DNA from 2 places in the Rhizobium sp. FG113 genome. Region 2 is predicted to be linked to the other one. Evidence: predicted binding sites of a transcription regulator. Region 2 holds the regulator's gene; the other holds the start of a gene.

Region 1 (7,717 bases), on a different contig from region 2:
AACGGTAGGGCGGATGCGCCGCCCTGCCCTATCTCCTCCCTCTCAAGCGCTTGTCGGCCTTTGTGCGGGCTGATACTGCCATCAGCGAAACGAGGAGGATCATTCCAATGAAGCAGCATTCTTTCGGCCACCTGCCCCATACGGTGAGCAATATCGGTTTCGGCGCATGGCAGATCGGCGGCGCCTGGGGCGATGTCAGCGAAGCTGATGGACGCGCAGCGCTCAATGCGGCGCTTGACGCCGGGATCACCTTCATCGACACCGCCGACGTTTATGGCGACGGCCGCTCGGAAAAGATTATCGCCGATGTGCTCGAGAGCCGTGGCGGCGAGCGGCCGATGGTTGCCACCAAGGCCGGCCGGCGGTTGAATCCGCATGTGGCGGATGGTTACACCAAGGCCAATCTCGAGGGTTTCATCGACCGCAGCCTGAAGAACCTCAAGGTCGACAGCCTCGACCTCGTGCAGCTGCACTGCCCGCCGACGGAGGTGCTTTATCGCCCCGAGGTGTTCGAGGGGCTGAACGAGCTGCAGAAGGCTGGCAAGATTCGAGGCTATGGCGTCAGTGTCGAGAAGGTCGAGGAAGCGCTGAAGGCGATCGAGTTCCCCGGCGTGGTCAGCATCCAGATCATCTACAATCTCTTCCGCCAGCGCCCGAGCCATCTGTTCTTCCAGGAGGCGCGGCAGAAGAACATCGCCGTCATCGCCCGCGTGCCGCTGGCAAGCGGCCTGCTCTCGGGCAAGATCAGCCGCGAGACGACGTTCGCGAGCGACGACCATCGCAACTTCAACCGCCATGGCGAAGCATTCGATGTCGGCGAGACCTTCGCGGGCGTTCCGTTCGAGGTCGGCCTGCAGGCGGTGGAAGAGGTTCGCAAGCTGGTGCCCGAGGGCGCCACGATGGCGGCTTTCGCACTGCGCTGGATCCTGATGAGCGATGCCGTCACGGTGGTCATTCCGGGCGCCCGCAACGCCGAGCAGGCGAAGGCCAATGCGGCGGCCGCCAGCCTGGCGCCGCTGACGCATGAGGTGATGGCCGCGAGCCATGAGATTTACGACCGGCTGATCGCGCCGCATGTGCACCAGCGCTGGTAACAGCTGTAACTATTTCGCCAAACAGAAATGGCCGGGCATCGACCCGGCCATTTCCTTATCTGGGCTTTGCCCGGATTACTTCTTTTCAGCGTAAGCCTTGATGGCGGCGGCGACTTCGGCCTGTGCCTTCTCGGCGTTTTCAAAACCGTTCAGCTCGACAACCTTGCGCTTTTCCGGCAGCTGCTTGTAGACGCGGAAGAAGGCCTGCAGGCGCTGCTGCTCGATCTCGGGAAGATCGCTGATTTCCTTGATCTTGTCATAGCTCGGGTCGATGTCGCTGGCCGGAACGGCAACGATCTTGTCGTCCTTTTCGCCGCCGTCGATCATGTTCAGCACGCCGATCGCACGAACCTTGATGATGGCGCCCGGAACGACGGGCTCGCGGGTGTAGACCAGCGCGTCGAGCGGATCGCCGTCACCGCCGAGCGAGCTGGTGATGGAGCCGTAGTTGGCAGGATAGATCACCGGCATCGACTGGAAGCGGTCCACGACAATGTGGCCGGTCTTGGCGTCGATTTCGTATTTGGTGAAGCTTCCCTGCGGAATTTCGATCGCTGTGAAGAACTCCTTGCTGTCATCCTTCGGCTGCGGATAGTCGAGATAGGAAACATAGTCGGAAGCGGCGGCAACGCCGGCCGTGAAGAGAATGGCAGCGGCCGCGGAAATAATGGTCTTCATAAGAGATACCCCCAATTGGCATTGCGAAGAAACGCCCTCCGCCTATGGGGTTTGCATTACAGCGATGTGACATATGCCGGGCGCTCGGGATCATCCACATGACAATCGCGTGAGCGCCCAGAGCAGCGCTGTTATGCGGCTCCGCGCTCGCGCTTCATCTCGTGGCGCATGAGGAACAGCGAGGCGCAGAGAATCAGGGCGGCGCCGAGCCACAAATAGCCCGCCGGCGCGTAACCGAAGACCAGCCAGCCCGCGAGAACGTTGAGCGGCAGCTTCAGATCGTCGAAGGGCTGGACATAGGCGGCATCGGCGGCGCTGTAGGCGAGCGTCAGGAGGTACTGGGCGATCGCCGTCAGCAGACCCGCCGCAACGAGCAGCATCAGCACTGTGCCTGTTGGCATCGCAAAGCCGGCCGCAAAGGCGAGACCGCCGTTGACGGGCGTGAGAAGCACGAGCAGCCATACGGTGATCGTCTCCGGCTTCTCGATCCCCGTCAGGCTCTTTGTGATCAGCGACGAGGCGCCCCAGAGCAGTGCCGACAGGATCGGCAAAAGCGCCGCCCAGCTGAAGCTGTCCGACCACGGCTGCAGGATGATCATGGCGCCGGCGAAGCCGCAGGCGGTGGCGCCCCAGCGGGCCGCGCCGACCTGCTCGCCCAAGAACAGGCGGGCGCCGAGGATGATGAAGAAGGGCGAGGTCATGACCAGCGCGATTGCCTGCCAGATCGGCACGCTCGCAAGACCCGCGACCCAGGTCTGGACACCAAGAGCGGCCAGCACGACACGAACGATGTGGCGCCAGGGATATTGGGTGCGCATCGCAGCCAAGCCGGTCTTCCACAGGAAGGGCAGCGAGAAGACGAGCGCGAAGGCGTATTGCCAGAAGGCGACCGAGGCGGATGGGAAGGCCAGGGTCATCGTCAGCCACTGGGTGACGACGTTCAAAATAGCGAAGGCGATGCCGGCAAGCACCATCCAGCTTGCGCCGGCGAGTGCACGCGATGCGCATATGGAAATCTGGGTAGTCTGATTCATGTCATTCATCCGAACAAAAGGACCAACACAAATCAGGACGCATGAACGCGGGTGCCGACGCGGCGGACGATGCCGCCCCGCGTACCCTGCTCATTCTCTTTCATCCGGACTATGACCGTCGGCTCCGGAATTCAACCGGATCTGCTGACCCTTTTCACCTGAGGTGAAAAGGCGCTCGCGGGCTCAAGCTTGCGCTCTTACCGCCGGTGGGGAATTGCACCCCGCCCTGAGAACGATTCATGCGTAGTTGAAAGCCGCGATCGCGGCAAGTCTCGCAAATGCGAAAAGGGTCCGGCTTTCGCCGAACCCTTCGAATACTTGTGCTGCCGGTCTCGTTGTCCGACTGCCAAGCAAATCCAATCAGCCGTTGACGGCTTCCTTCAGGCCCTTGCCGGGCGTGAACTTCGGCACGTTGCGTGCCGGAATGTCGACTTCAGCGCCGGTCGACGGATTGCGGCCCTTGGTGGCAGCGCGATGGGAAACGGTGAAGCTACCGAAACCAGCGAGGCGAACGTCGCCCTTGCCCTTGAGTTCAGCCTGGACAACTTCGAAAACAGCGTCGACGGCCGAAGCGGCATCGGTCTTCGAGAGTCCTGCCTTTTCGGCAACTGCGGACACGAGTTCATTCTTGTTCATGTTTCCACCCCTTTCAAATGGTTCGAAACGACTCAAATCTATAGCCGGGCACGGAATATGGTGCATCAGGCCCGCCGCACCCCAAAGAGCCTGCAAATTAAGGAAAAGCAAGCGTCTCCGTACGGTTTTCACAAAAAAAGGCTGGCAAAAATGCCAGCCTTTTCAGGGTTTTTAAGCAATAGGGCACGAATGTGGCAAACAAGGCTCAATGAGCGATGGAAGTGCCGCTTTCGTCGTGCCCTTCGACCGTTGCGATAACAGGCGTTTCCACCGTGCCATCCCACTCGATCGCCTCCGGTCTGCGGACCAGAGCATGCTTGATCACCTCGCCCATACGGGACACGGGGATGATCTCCATATTGTTCTTCACGTTATCCGGAATCTCCGCCAAGTCCTTGGCGTTTTCTTCCGGGATCAGAACAGTCTTGATGCCGCCACGCAGTGCGGCGAGCAGCTTTTCCTTCAATCCGCCGATCGGCAGGACGCGACCACGAAGCGTGATCTCGCCCGTCATCGCCACGTCCTTGCGAACAGGGATACCGGTCATGATCGAGACGATCGCGGTTGCCATGCCGACGCCGGCCGATGGGCCGTCCTTCGGCGTGGCGCCTTCCGGCACGTGGACGTGGATGTCCGACTTGTCGAAGCGCGGCGGCTCGATGCCGAAATCGACAGCACGTGAGCGGACGTAGGACGCCGCCGCAGAAATCGATTCCTTCATCACGTCCTTCAGGTTGCCGGTGACGGTCATGCGACCCTTGCCCGGCATCATGACGCCTTCGATCGTCAGCAGTTCACCACCAACCTCGGTCCAGGCCAGACCGGTTACGACACCGACCTGATCCTCGCCCTCGGCTTCGCCGTGACGGAAGCGCGGAACGCCCAGATAGTCCGAAATGTTCTCGGCGGTAACCGCGACCGATTTCGTCTTACCCTTGATGATCTCGGTGACCGCCTTGCGGGCGAGCTTCATCAGTTCACGTTCGAATGAACGCACACCGGCTTCGCGTGTGTACTGCTGGCTGATCGCCATCAGGGCATCATCCGAAACCGAGAATTCGTTCGGCTGCAGAGCGTGTTCCTTGATGGCCTTCGGCAGCAGGTGCCGCTTGGCGATCTCGCGCTTTTCGTCCTCGGTGTAGCCGGCGATACGGATGACTTCCATGCGGTCCATCAAGGGTGCAGGGATGTTCAGCGTATTCGCCGTCGTGATGAACATCACGTCCGACAGATCGTATTCGACCTCAAGGTAGTGGTCCATGAAGGTCGAGTTCTGAGCCGGATCGAGCACTTCGAGCAGAGCCGAAGACGGATCGCCGCGGAAGTCCTGGCCCATCTTGTCGATTTCATCGAGCAGGAAGAGCGGGTTGGACTTCTTCGCTTTCTTCATCGACTGGATGACCTTGCCGGGCATCGAGCCGATGTAGGTGCGGCGGTGACCGCGGATTTCAGCTTCATCACGAACGCCGCCAAGCGCCATGCGGACATACTCACGGCCGGTCGCCTTGGCGATCGACTGGGCGAGCGAGGTCTTGCCGACACCCGGAGGGCCGACGAGGCACAGGATCGGACCCTTGATCTTGGTCGCGCGGGCCTGGACAGCCAGATACTCGACGATGCGCTCCTTGACCTTGTCGAGACCAAAGTGGTCGGCTTCGAGGATCTTTTCGGCGTTGTTGAGATCCGTCTTGATCTTCGACTTCTTCGACCACGGAATACCGAGCAGCCAATCGAGATAATTGCGCACGACGGTGGCTTCCGCCGACATCGGGCTCATCTGACGCAGCTTCTTCAGCTCGGCATCGGCCTTCTCGCGACCTTCCTTTGAGAGCTTGGTCTTGGAGATGCGCTCTTCCAGTTCGGCCATCTCGTCGCGGCCTTCCTCGCCGTCGCCGAGCTCCTTCTGGATCGCCTTCATCTGCTCATTCAGGTAGTATTCGCGCTGGGTCTTCTCCATCTGGCGCTTGACGCGCGAGCGGATGCGCTTCTCGACCTGAAGGACCGAGATCTCACCTTCCATGAAGCCGAGCGCCTTTTCGAGGCGTGCCTTGACGCTGGTGGTTTCCAGCATCTCCTGCTTCTCGGTGATCTTGATCGACAGGTGCGAGGCAACCGTATCGGCCAGCTTCGAGTAATCGTCGATCTGGCTGGCGGCGCCAACGACCTCGGGCGAGATCTTCTTGTTGAGCTTCACGTAGCTCTCGAATTCGGACACGACCGAGCGGCTCAGCGCTTCCAGTTCGACCGGATCGTCATGCGGCTCTTCGAGCACATGACCGAGGGCTTCATAGAAATCCTCGCGATCGGTGTAGGCGTCGATTTCAGCGCGCGCGCGGCCTTCGACGAGAACCTTGACGGTTCCGTCTGGAAGCTTCAGCAGCTGCAGAACATTGGCGACGGTGCCGACATTGTGGATGGCGGACGGTTCGGGATCATCGTCGCTGGCATTGATCTGCGTGACGAGCATGATCTGCTTGTCCGAGCCCATGACTTCTTCGAGCGCGCGGATCGATTTCTCGCGGCCTACGAAGAGAGGTACGATCATGTGCGGAAAGACCACGATGTCGCGCAGGGGCAATACTGGATAAGCGGTGCTCGCAACTGACGTTTTCTTCGTCATTTTATTTCCTTTCCATCGTCCCGTTGCCGGGCTCTTCTGGCGCGACCGTTTGGGACCGGCCGCACTCTCACTTGGATTAACAAGTGGAGGTTCTGACTATGCTTTTCAAGCTGCCACATGGCCCGTGTCCGCTTGGACATGACAGCTATGCTACAACGGAACACCTCACTATGTCGCGCCTAGCTGGACCGGCGCCGACCATTTCCGAACCGGCTAAAATACAACGCCGAAACACACCAACGGAATCATTGCATAATTGCCAAGGGCGGATGAATTCGCAACGGCAACGAACGTGGTTTCAGGCGTCATCAGCAAGTTTTATCGGCATTTGGAGGTGCCGCGAACGGTTTTTCAAATAGAAAGGGGCCTGCCAACAGCAAGCCCCTTAAATTCACGGTTCGTATCGCGCTGATACTTAGGCCGAGGCGTTGGCCTTTTCTTCCTGGCGATCCGCGTAGATGTAGAGCGGACGCGAGGAGCCGCGGACGACTTCGTCGGAAATGACGACTTCGCGTACGCCTTCGAGTGTCGGCAGTTCGAACATCGTGTCGAGCAGGATCTTTTCCATGATCGAACGAAGGCCGCGGGCGCCGGTCTTGCGGGTGATCGCCTTGCGGGCGATTTCGCGAAGGGCGTCCTCGTGGAAGGTCAGTTCGACATCTTCCATCTCAAACAGGCGCTGGTACTGCTTCACGAGCGCGTTCTTCGGCTCAGACAGGATCTGGATCAGCGCGTCCTCATCGAGGTCCTCGAGCGTCGCCAGAACCGGCAGACGACCGATGAACTCAGGGATCAGGCCGAACTTCACGAGATCTTCCGGCTCCAGTTCGCGCAGCACTTCGCCGACGCGACGGTCATCCGGAGCGGCAACGCTTGCGCCGAAGCCGATCGAGGTCTTTTCGCCACGGGCCGAGATGATCTTGTCGAGACCGGCAAAGGCGCCACCGCAGATGAACAGGATGTTCGTGGTGTCGACCTGCAGGAATTCCTGCTGCGGATGCTTGCGGCCGCCCTGCGGCGGAACGGAAGCGACCGTGCCTTCCATGATCTTCAGAAGCGCCTGCTGAACGCCCTCGCCCGACACGTCGCGGGTGATCGACGGGTTGTCGGACTTGCGCGAGATCTTGTCGACTTCATCGATGTAGACGATGCCGCGCTGCGCGCGCTCGACGTTGTAGTCGGCAGCCTGCAGAAGCTTCAGGATGATGTTTTCGACGTCTTCACCGACATAGCCGGCTTCGGTCAGCGTCGTGGCATCGGCCATCGTGAAGGGAACGTCGATGATGCGGGCGAGCGTCTGGGCAAGATAGGTCTTGCCGCAACCGGTCGGACCGACCAGCATGATGTTCGACTTCGCAAGCTCGATTTCGCCGTTCTTGGTGGCGTGCGCGAGACGCTTGTAATGGTTGTGAACGGCAACGGACAGGATCTTCTTCGCCTGACGCTGGCCGATGACGTATTCGTCGAGGACCTTGATGATGTCCTGGGGCGTGGGAACGCCATCACGGGACTTGACCATCGAGGACTTGTTTTCCTCGCGGATGATGTCCATGCACAATTCGACGCATTCATCGCAGATGAAAACTGTCGGTCCGGCAATCAACTTGCGGACTTCGTGCTGGCTCTTTCCGCAGAAGGAGCAGTACAGGGTGTTC
Region 2 (7,717 bases):
GCACCTCTTATAAGATACCAGTAAGGTATTCTTATTATGGTGTAGGCATGTACCGCGCCCTGACACGAGATATTGAAGTGGTGGTCGAGCCCTTTTACCTGGAGGAGCAATCCGACCCGGACGACGACCGCTATGTGTGGGGCTACCGCATCGTCATCAGCAATAATTCCGACCTCACGGTACGTCTCGTCAACCGCTACTGGAACATCACCGACCAGAACGGCGTCGTCGATGAAGTGAGCGGCGCCGGCGTTGTCGGCGAACAGCCGACGCTCAGCCCTGGTGATACCTACGAGTATTCATCGGGCTGCCCTCTCGATACGCCATCGGGCCTGATGTTCGGCCACTACCAGATGGAAACCGATAAAGGCGAGGTCTTCCAGGTGGAAATCCCCGCCTTCTCTCTTGATTCACCCGGCCTGCTCAGAGTGCTGAACTAACCTTCGTTTCGTCGCAGGTTACTCAGCCGCCTGCGCGAGCTCTTCGGCCTCGAAACGATAGGTCGTCGAGCAGAACTCGCAGGTGACCGCGATCTTGCCCTCTTCCTGGCTCGCCTCGATTTCCTCGGCGGAGAAGCCCTTCAGCACGCCCTTGATCTTCTCGCGCGAGCAGGAGCAGCGGTCGAACACTTCGCGCGGCTCGTAAACGCGCACACCGCGCTCGTGGAACAGCCGGAACAGCAGGCGCTCGACGCCGACCTGCGGATCGGTCAGCTCGTCGGCGTCAATGGTTTCCACCAGCGAACGCGCTTCGGCCCAGGCATCGTCTTCCGCATGCTGGACGGTACCTTCATCGCCATCGCCGCCGTGCAGGTCAGCCTGACGCATGCGCTCGGGCGCTTCCGGCAGGAACTGGGCAACGAGGCCCCCTGCCCGCCAGCGATGACGCGGCTTGCCCGCTTCGTCGCGATCGAACAGTTCGGCGGCGGCGAGGCGCACGCGCGTCGGGATCTGCTCCGACTGGCGGAAGTAGGTGCCGGCTATATCCTCCAGCGTGGCGCCGTCGAGCGCGACGATGCCCTGGTAAGGCTGGCTGAACTTGCCCTGGTCGATGGTGAACGCCAGCATGCCCTTGCCGAGCAGGTGCTCGGGCTCGGCGCGCCCGGCGGCAACTGCCTCGTCCAGAAGCGTCTGGTCGAAGCGGGCATAGGCGCGCACGTTCTCGGGCGTCGAGAAATCGGCGACAAGCAGATCGACCGGGCCGTCGCTCTTGGTCTGGACGGTGAACTTGCCTTCGAACTTCAGCGACGTGCCAAGCAGCACCGTCAGCGCGATGACTTCGGCCAGCAGGCGGGCGACGGGTGCGGGATAGTTGTGGCGATCGAGGATCGCATCCAGCATCGGGCCGAGCTGGACAGCGCGACCGCGCACATCCAGGCCTTCCACCTGAAACGGAACGACATGATCATCGCCGGCGAAATCGAATTCGCCGAGGGTGGCTGCAGCTTCTGCCATGGTCTTCTCCTAGTCTGAGGGCAGCGGACGAGCCCGTCCATCCGCCAGCGCGGCCACGGGCCTGTCCGGCCCGATGTGGCCTCCAGTATGGTTCAGATCGCGCCCAGGCACCAAGCAAGAATCGACTTCTGCGCATGAAGACGGTTTTCCGCTTCATCGAAGACCACGGATTGCGGGCCGTCGATCACTTCGTCGGTAACTTCCTCACCACGATGGGCCGGCAGGCAATGCATGAACAATGCATCCTTGTCGGCCTGTGCCATCAAAGCCGAATTGACCTGATAAGGCTGGAAGACGTTGTGACCCCGGGCCCGATGTTCCTGATTCATGGAGACCCAGGTATCGGTCACCACGCAATCGGCGCCGGCGACCGCACGGTCTGCATCATGGCTCAGCATGATCTCGGCGCCCTCATTGCGGGCCCAGTTCAGATAGTGATCCTTCGGCTCGGAACCAAGGGGTACCGCCATGTTCATGCGATAGCCGAAACGGGCAGCGCCTTCGACCAGCGAATGCAGCACGTTGTTGCCATCGCCCATCCAGGCAATCGTCTTGCCCTTGATGGGGCCGCGATGCTCTTCGAAGGTCATGATATCGGCCATGATCTGGCAGGGATGGGTGTCATCCGTCAAAGCGTTGATGACGGGAACCGTCGCGTGTTCGGCGAGCTCCAGCATGCGCGCATGGTCGGTGGTGCGGATCATGATTGCGTCGACATAGCGCGACAGGACCTTCGCGGTATCGCCAATCGTTTCGGCGCGGCCGAGCTGCATTTCGGTGCCTGAAAGGAACAGCGTCTCGCCACCGAGCTGGCGCATGCCGACGTCAAAGGAGACGCGGGTACGCGTCGAGGGCTTTTCGAAGATCATCGCCAGCATCTTGCCTGCCAGCGGCTTGTCGCCCTGGCCGGCCTTGAAGGCCTGCTTGCGGGTCTTGGCGTCATCCATGATGACCCTGAGGTCGGAGGAGGTTACCGCGGAAAGATCGAGAAAGTGTTTTGGGGAAGCCATCTGTCTTTAACCTGTTGCGCCCGCCATCCGGCCGGGCATCCATCCATTCAAGCCGTCTTCTTTGCCTTGGCGCGCACGCTCTCGGCGGCACGCTCCAGGCGTGCGAGGCCTTCGCGGGCTTCGTCGGCGGTGACGACGAGCGGAGGAAGCAAACGGATGACATTGTCGCCGGCCGGAATGGCCAGCAGGTTGGCAGCGCGGATGGCCTGCAGGAGCTCAGCCGACGGAACAGCCGCCTTGACGCCAAGCATCAGGCCTTCGCCCCTGACATCCTCGATCACATCGGGGAAGCGGTCCTTCAGCGATGCGAGCCCCTGGCGGAAGACGAGTGCCACGTCGCTGACGTGCTGCAGGAAGCCTTCCTCAAGGATCACATCGAGCACGGCATTGCCGACAGCCATGGCAAGCGGGTTGCCGCCATAGGTCGAGCCATGGGTGCCGGCCTTCATGCCGGAGGCTGCTTCAGCCGTTGCAAGGCAGGCGCCGAGCGGGAAACCACCGCCGATGCCCTTGGCGGCGGCCAGAATGTCCGGCGTTACGCCCAACCGCTCATAAGCAAAGAGCTTGCCTGTACGGCCGACGCCGGTCTGAACCTCGTCCAGGATCAGAAGCAGGCCGTTTTCATCGCAGAGCTGGCGCAGCGCCTTCATGAACTCCACGGTCGCAGGGCGGATACCGCCCTCACCCTGTACCGGCTCGATCAGGATGCCGGCCGTGGCATCGGTGATCGCAGCGCGAACGGCCTCGATATCACCGAAGGGAACCTGGTCGAAACCGGGTGCCTTGGGGCCGAAGCCTTCGAGATACTTCTCCTGGCCGCCGGCAGCGATCGTCGCCAGCGTGCGGCCGTGGAAGGCACCTTCGAAGGTGATGATGTGGAAGCGCTCGGGATGGCCCTTCGAATACTGGTAGCGGCGCGCGGTCTTGATCGCGCATTCCAGCGCCTCGGCGCCGGAGTTGGTGAAGAACACCTTATCCGCGAAGGTTGCATCCGTAAGCCGCTTGGCGAGGCGCTCCTGACCGGGGATCTCGTAAATGTTGGAAAGGTGCCAAACCTTATCGGCCTGATCCTTCAGTGCTCCGACGACATGCGGATTGCTATGGCCGACGGAGGTCACGGCAACGCCCGCGCCGAAATCGAGATATCGCTCGCCAGTTTCGGTGATCAGCCACACGCCCTCTCCTCGCTCGAACCGCAGCGGGGCACGAGAGTAGGTATCATAAAGCGGCGCGGCTTCAGCCATGGCGCGATCTCCTGTCATTCGCTCAATAATCGCCCGGACTCCGGCTAAAAAGCGGGTGCCCGGAAATGAAAAATGCCGCCTTTCGGCGGCGAGGGGCACTATTGTCTTTTCGCAGTGCGATGTCAACAAAACTGAGCTTTTGTCGCATGCGTCAAGCAAGCATCGGGGTGCCGGTGAGCTATCAACAGCTAATGTTGCAGAAATGACTCTCTCACCCAGCAAGTTGGGGAAAACCGAGAAATCGATTCGCCGCGATTCAACCGACTCTTGTCACGGAGTCGCCCTCACTCTAGGTTAAAACTCAATTACTAGACTGCATGCGGCGGAACTAGTCACCAAAATCGAGCAAGCGTTTCTTGGTCCGGACACGTCCGTGCCATGGGTGAGGGATTCTGCCTACACCAACGCAATAAGGCGGAGACAGGGCATGAACTGGACAGACGAGCGCGTTGAAAGACTGAAGAAGCTTTGGGCCGAAGGCCTGAGCGCCAGCCAGATTGCGGCACAACTTGGCGGTGTAAGCCGCAACGCCGTCATCGGCAAGGTCCACCGTCTGAACCTGCCTGGCCGCGCCAAGGCCGGCGGCACGACGACCGCGACCCGGGCGCCGAAGCGCCCGGCGGTTTCGACGCCCCGCCCCGCCAGCAACTTCAATTCCGCACGCATCTCGCCAAGCCGCGCCGTTGCCCGCCCGCAGGGCGCAGTGGCTCTCAAGGAAGAGATGGACATCGATGCGATCGAGGAAGTCCGTTACCGTCCGGCTTCCAACGTTGTCGTTCCGATCTCGCGCCGCCTCGGCCTTACGGAACTGACCGAGCGTACGTGCAAGTGGCCGGTCGGCGATCCGCTGACGGATGACTTTCACTTCTGCGGCTGCGAGTCCCCTGACAACTCGCCATACTGCACCTACCACCAGCGGATGGCCTACCAGCCGGTCAACGAGCGCCGCAAGGCCGCCAACCGGGTCGCATGACCCGGAAAGCCGGATAAGGAACACAAGAAAACGGGCCCTCGCGGGGCCCGTTTTTCGTTGGATCGGATGAAATGGAAGCGCCTTACGCTTCCATCGAATAACCAGCGCCGCGAACGGTGCGGATGACATCCTGCATGTTCGAGAAGTTGAGCGCCTTGCGCAGGCGGCCGACGTGAACGTCGACGGTGCGCTCGTCGACATAAATGTCATGGCCCCAGACGCCATCGAGCAGCTGCGAGCGGGAGAAGACGCGGCCGGGCGACGACATCAGGAATTCCAGGAGGCGGAATTCGGTCGGTCCGAGGCGGACTTCGCGGCTCTTGCGGTGAACGCGATGGGTTTCGCGATCGAGCTCGATATCGCCGCACTTCAGCAACGAGGAGAGCACTTCCGGCTTGGCGCGGCGCAGCATCGCCTTGACGCGGGCGACGAGCTCAGGCGTCGAGAACGGCTTGACGACATAGTCATCGGCGCCGGTCGACAGGCCGCGAACGCGTTCGCTTTCCTCGCCACGGGCGGTCAGCATGATGATCGGCAGGCGCTCCGTCTCCGGGCGCATGCGCAGGCGACGGCACAGCTCGATGCCGGATACGCCGGGCAACATCCAATCGAGGATCAAAAGGTCCGGCGTGCGTTCCTGCAACCGGATCTCGGCCTCGTCACCGCGAAGGATGGTATCGACTTCGAAGCCTTCGGCCTCAAGGTTATAGCGAAGAAGCACGCTCAGTGCTTCTTCGTCTTCAACGACTGCTACTCTTGGGATCATTCGTCTCGGTCTCCTGGGGGCGTGGGTCCGGAACGCTTATTCCGTGACCGCGCCGACGGTGTTGGCGGTGTCGTCCTTCGGACGTTCGCCTTCCGGCTGGGCGCCGGTAGCCATGTAGTAGATGGTCTCTGCGATGTTGGTGGCGTGGTCGCCGATGCGCTCGATGTTCTTGGCGCAGAAGAGAAGATGCGTGCAGCTGGTGATGTTGCGCGGATCTTCCATCATGTAGGTCAGCATCTCGCGGAACAGCGAGGTGTACATCGCGTCGATTTCCTCATCGCGCTCGCGGATCGACTTGGCGCGGTCGGCAACGCGGCTGGTGTAGACGTCGAGAACTTCCTTGAGCTGGACGAGCGCCAGTTCGGAGAGATGCTCGAGGCCACGGGCGAGCTTGCGCGGAACGCCGGTGCTCTGGACCGCGATGACGCGCTTGGCAGTGTTCTTGCCGAGATCGCCGACGCGCTCGAGATCGGCCGCGATGCGGATCGAGCCCATGATTTCGCGAAGATCGGCAGCCATCGGCTGGCGGCGGGCGATGGTGATGATCGCCTTCTCGCCGATCTCGCGCTCGGCGTGATCGAGGATCACGTCGTCGGAGATGACCTTCTGGGCGAGCGAAGTGTCGCCGTTGACGAGCGCGCGAACAGCGTCGCCGACCATCTGTTCCGCGAGGCCGCCCATTTCGGAGATGCGGCGCGTCAGGAACTTGAGATCATCGTCATAGGCGGAATAGATATGTGTCGATGCCATGGGGCTTATCCTTGAATGTCCTGAGGTTTACCGGTTTCGGAGATCAGCCGAAGCGGCCCATGATGTAATCCTGGGTGCGCGGATCATCCGGGTTGGTGAACATCTTGTCGGTATCGTTCTCCTCGACGAGGTTGCCGAGGTGGAACATGGCGGTGCGCTGCGAGACGCGGGCTGCCTGCTGCATCGAATGCGTGACGATGACGATCGTGTAGGCTTCGCGCAGCTCGTGGATGAGCTCCTCGACCTTGGCGGTCGCGATCGGGTCGAGCGCCGAGCAGGGCTCGTCCATGAGGATGACCTCGGGGCTGACGGCAATCGCGCGGGCGATGCACAGACGCTGCTGCTGACCACCCGAGAGGCCGGTGCCGCCTTCATGCACGCGGTCCTTGACTTCGTTCCACAGGCCGGCGCGCTGCAGGCTCTGCTCGACGATGACGTCCATGTCGGCCTTCGCCTTGGCGAGACCGTGGATGCGCGGGCCGTAGGCGACGTTTTCGTAGATCGACTTCGGGAACGGGTTCGGCTTCTGGAACACCATGCCGACGCGGGCGCGCAGTTCGACGACGTCGATATCCGGATCGTAGATATCATCGCCATCGAGCGTGATCTTGCCGGTGACGCGGCAGTTGTCGATCGTGTCGTTCATGCGGTTCAGGCTGCGCAGGAAGGTGGACTTGCCGCAGCCCGACGGACCGATGAGAGCCGTCACGGTGTTTTCGCGGATGTTCAGCTTCACGTCGAAAAGCGCACGCTTCTCGCCGTAGTAAACCGAGACGTCCTGGCCGATCATTTTATACGGAATGGTATTCATCTTCTGGTCTAGCGCCTTCTCAACTGCTGCTTCCGTCAACATGTTCATGATGTTTACTCCGTTTACCAGCGGCGCTCAAAGCGACGACGCAAGAGGATGGCTCCGAGGTTCATGACGATCAGGAACAGGAGCAGGACGATGATGGCGCCGGACGTGCGCTCGACAAAGGCGCGTTCGGCTTCGTTTGCCCACATGTAAACCTGCACCGGCAGAGCCGTGGAGGGATCCATCGGGGTGGCAGGCGCATTGGCGACGAAGGCGACCATGCCGATCAGGAGCAGCGGCGCGGTTTCACCGAGCGCGTGCGCCAGACCGATGATGGTGCCGGTCAGGATGCCAGGCATTGCCAGCGGCAGAACGTGGTGGAACACCATCTGCATCTTCGAAGCGCCGAGGCCGAGAGCGGCCGCGCGGATCGAAGGGGGCACGGCGCGCAGCGCTGCGCGGGTGGCGATGATGATGGTCGGCAGCGTCATCAGCGTCAGCACCAGACCGCCGACCAGCGACGCGGAGCGCGGCAGACCTGCGAAGTTGATGAAGACGGCGAGACCGAGCAGACCGTAGACGATCGAAGGAACGGCCGCGAGGTTGTTGATGTTGACCTCGATCAGGTCGGTCAGCTTGTTCTTCGGCGCGAACTCTTCGAGGTAGATCGAAGCAGCGACACCGATCGGCAGCGACAGGGCAAGAACGATCAGCATCAGGTAGA

What was found. Region 2 encodes PhoB, which activates phosphate uptake and scavenging genes when phosphate is short. Its sites were predicted from a motif close to TGTCATNNANCTGTCAT; they were not measured.
Region 1: ACODTZ_RS13090 (inorganic diphosphatase) is a predicted target of PhoB. The motif match lies at 1,828-1,844, and genes of this name have one in related genera.

Annotation. Positions count from the first base shown of each region.
Region 1 covers NZ_JBMDKV010000004.1:30,221-37,937, forward strand. The annotation lists gene ACODTZ_RS13085 (aldo/keto reductase) at 108-1,094, shown strand; gene ACODTZ_RS13090 (inorganic diphosphatase) at 1,170-1,772, opposite strand; gene ACODTZ_RS13095 (DMT family transporter) at 1,904-2,806, opposite strand; FMN riboswitch at 2,895-3,044, opposite strand; gene hupB (DNA-binding protein HupB) at 3,167-3,442, opposite strand; gene lon (endopeptidase La) at 3,648-6,062, opposite strand; gene clpX (ATP-dependent Clp protease ATP-binding subunit ClpX) at 6,478-7,717, opposite strand, start outside.
Region 2 covers NZ_JBMDKV010000002.1:522,917-530,633, reverse strand. The annotation lists gene apaG (Co2+/Mg2+ efflux protein ApaG) at 48-440, shown strand; gene ACODTZ_RS09755 (Hsp33 family molecular chaperone) at 459-1,454, opposite strand; gene argF (ornithine carbamoyltransferase) at 1,547-2,464, opposite strand; gene ACODTZ_RS09745 (aspartate aminotransferase family protein) at 2,512-3,708, opposite strand; gene ACODTZ_RS09740 (GcrA family cell cycle regulator) at 4,136-4,681, shown strand; gene phoB (phosphate regulon transcriptional regulator PhoB) at 4,764-5,447, opposite strand; gene phoU (phosphate signaling complex protein PhoU) at 5,484-6,197, opposite strand; gene pstB (phosphate ABC transporter ATP-binding protein PstB) at 6,241-7,056, opposite strand; gene pstA (phosphate ABC transporter permease PstA) at 7,071-7,717, opposite strand, start outside.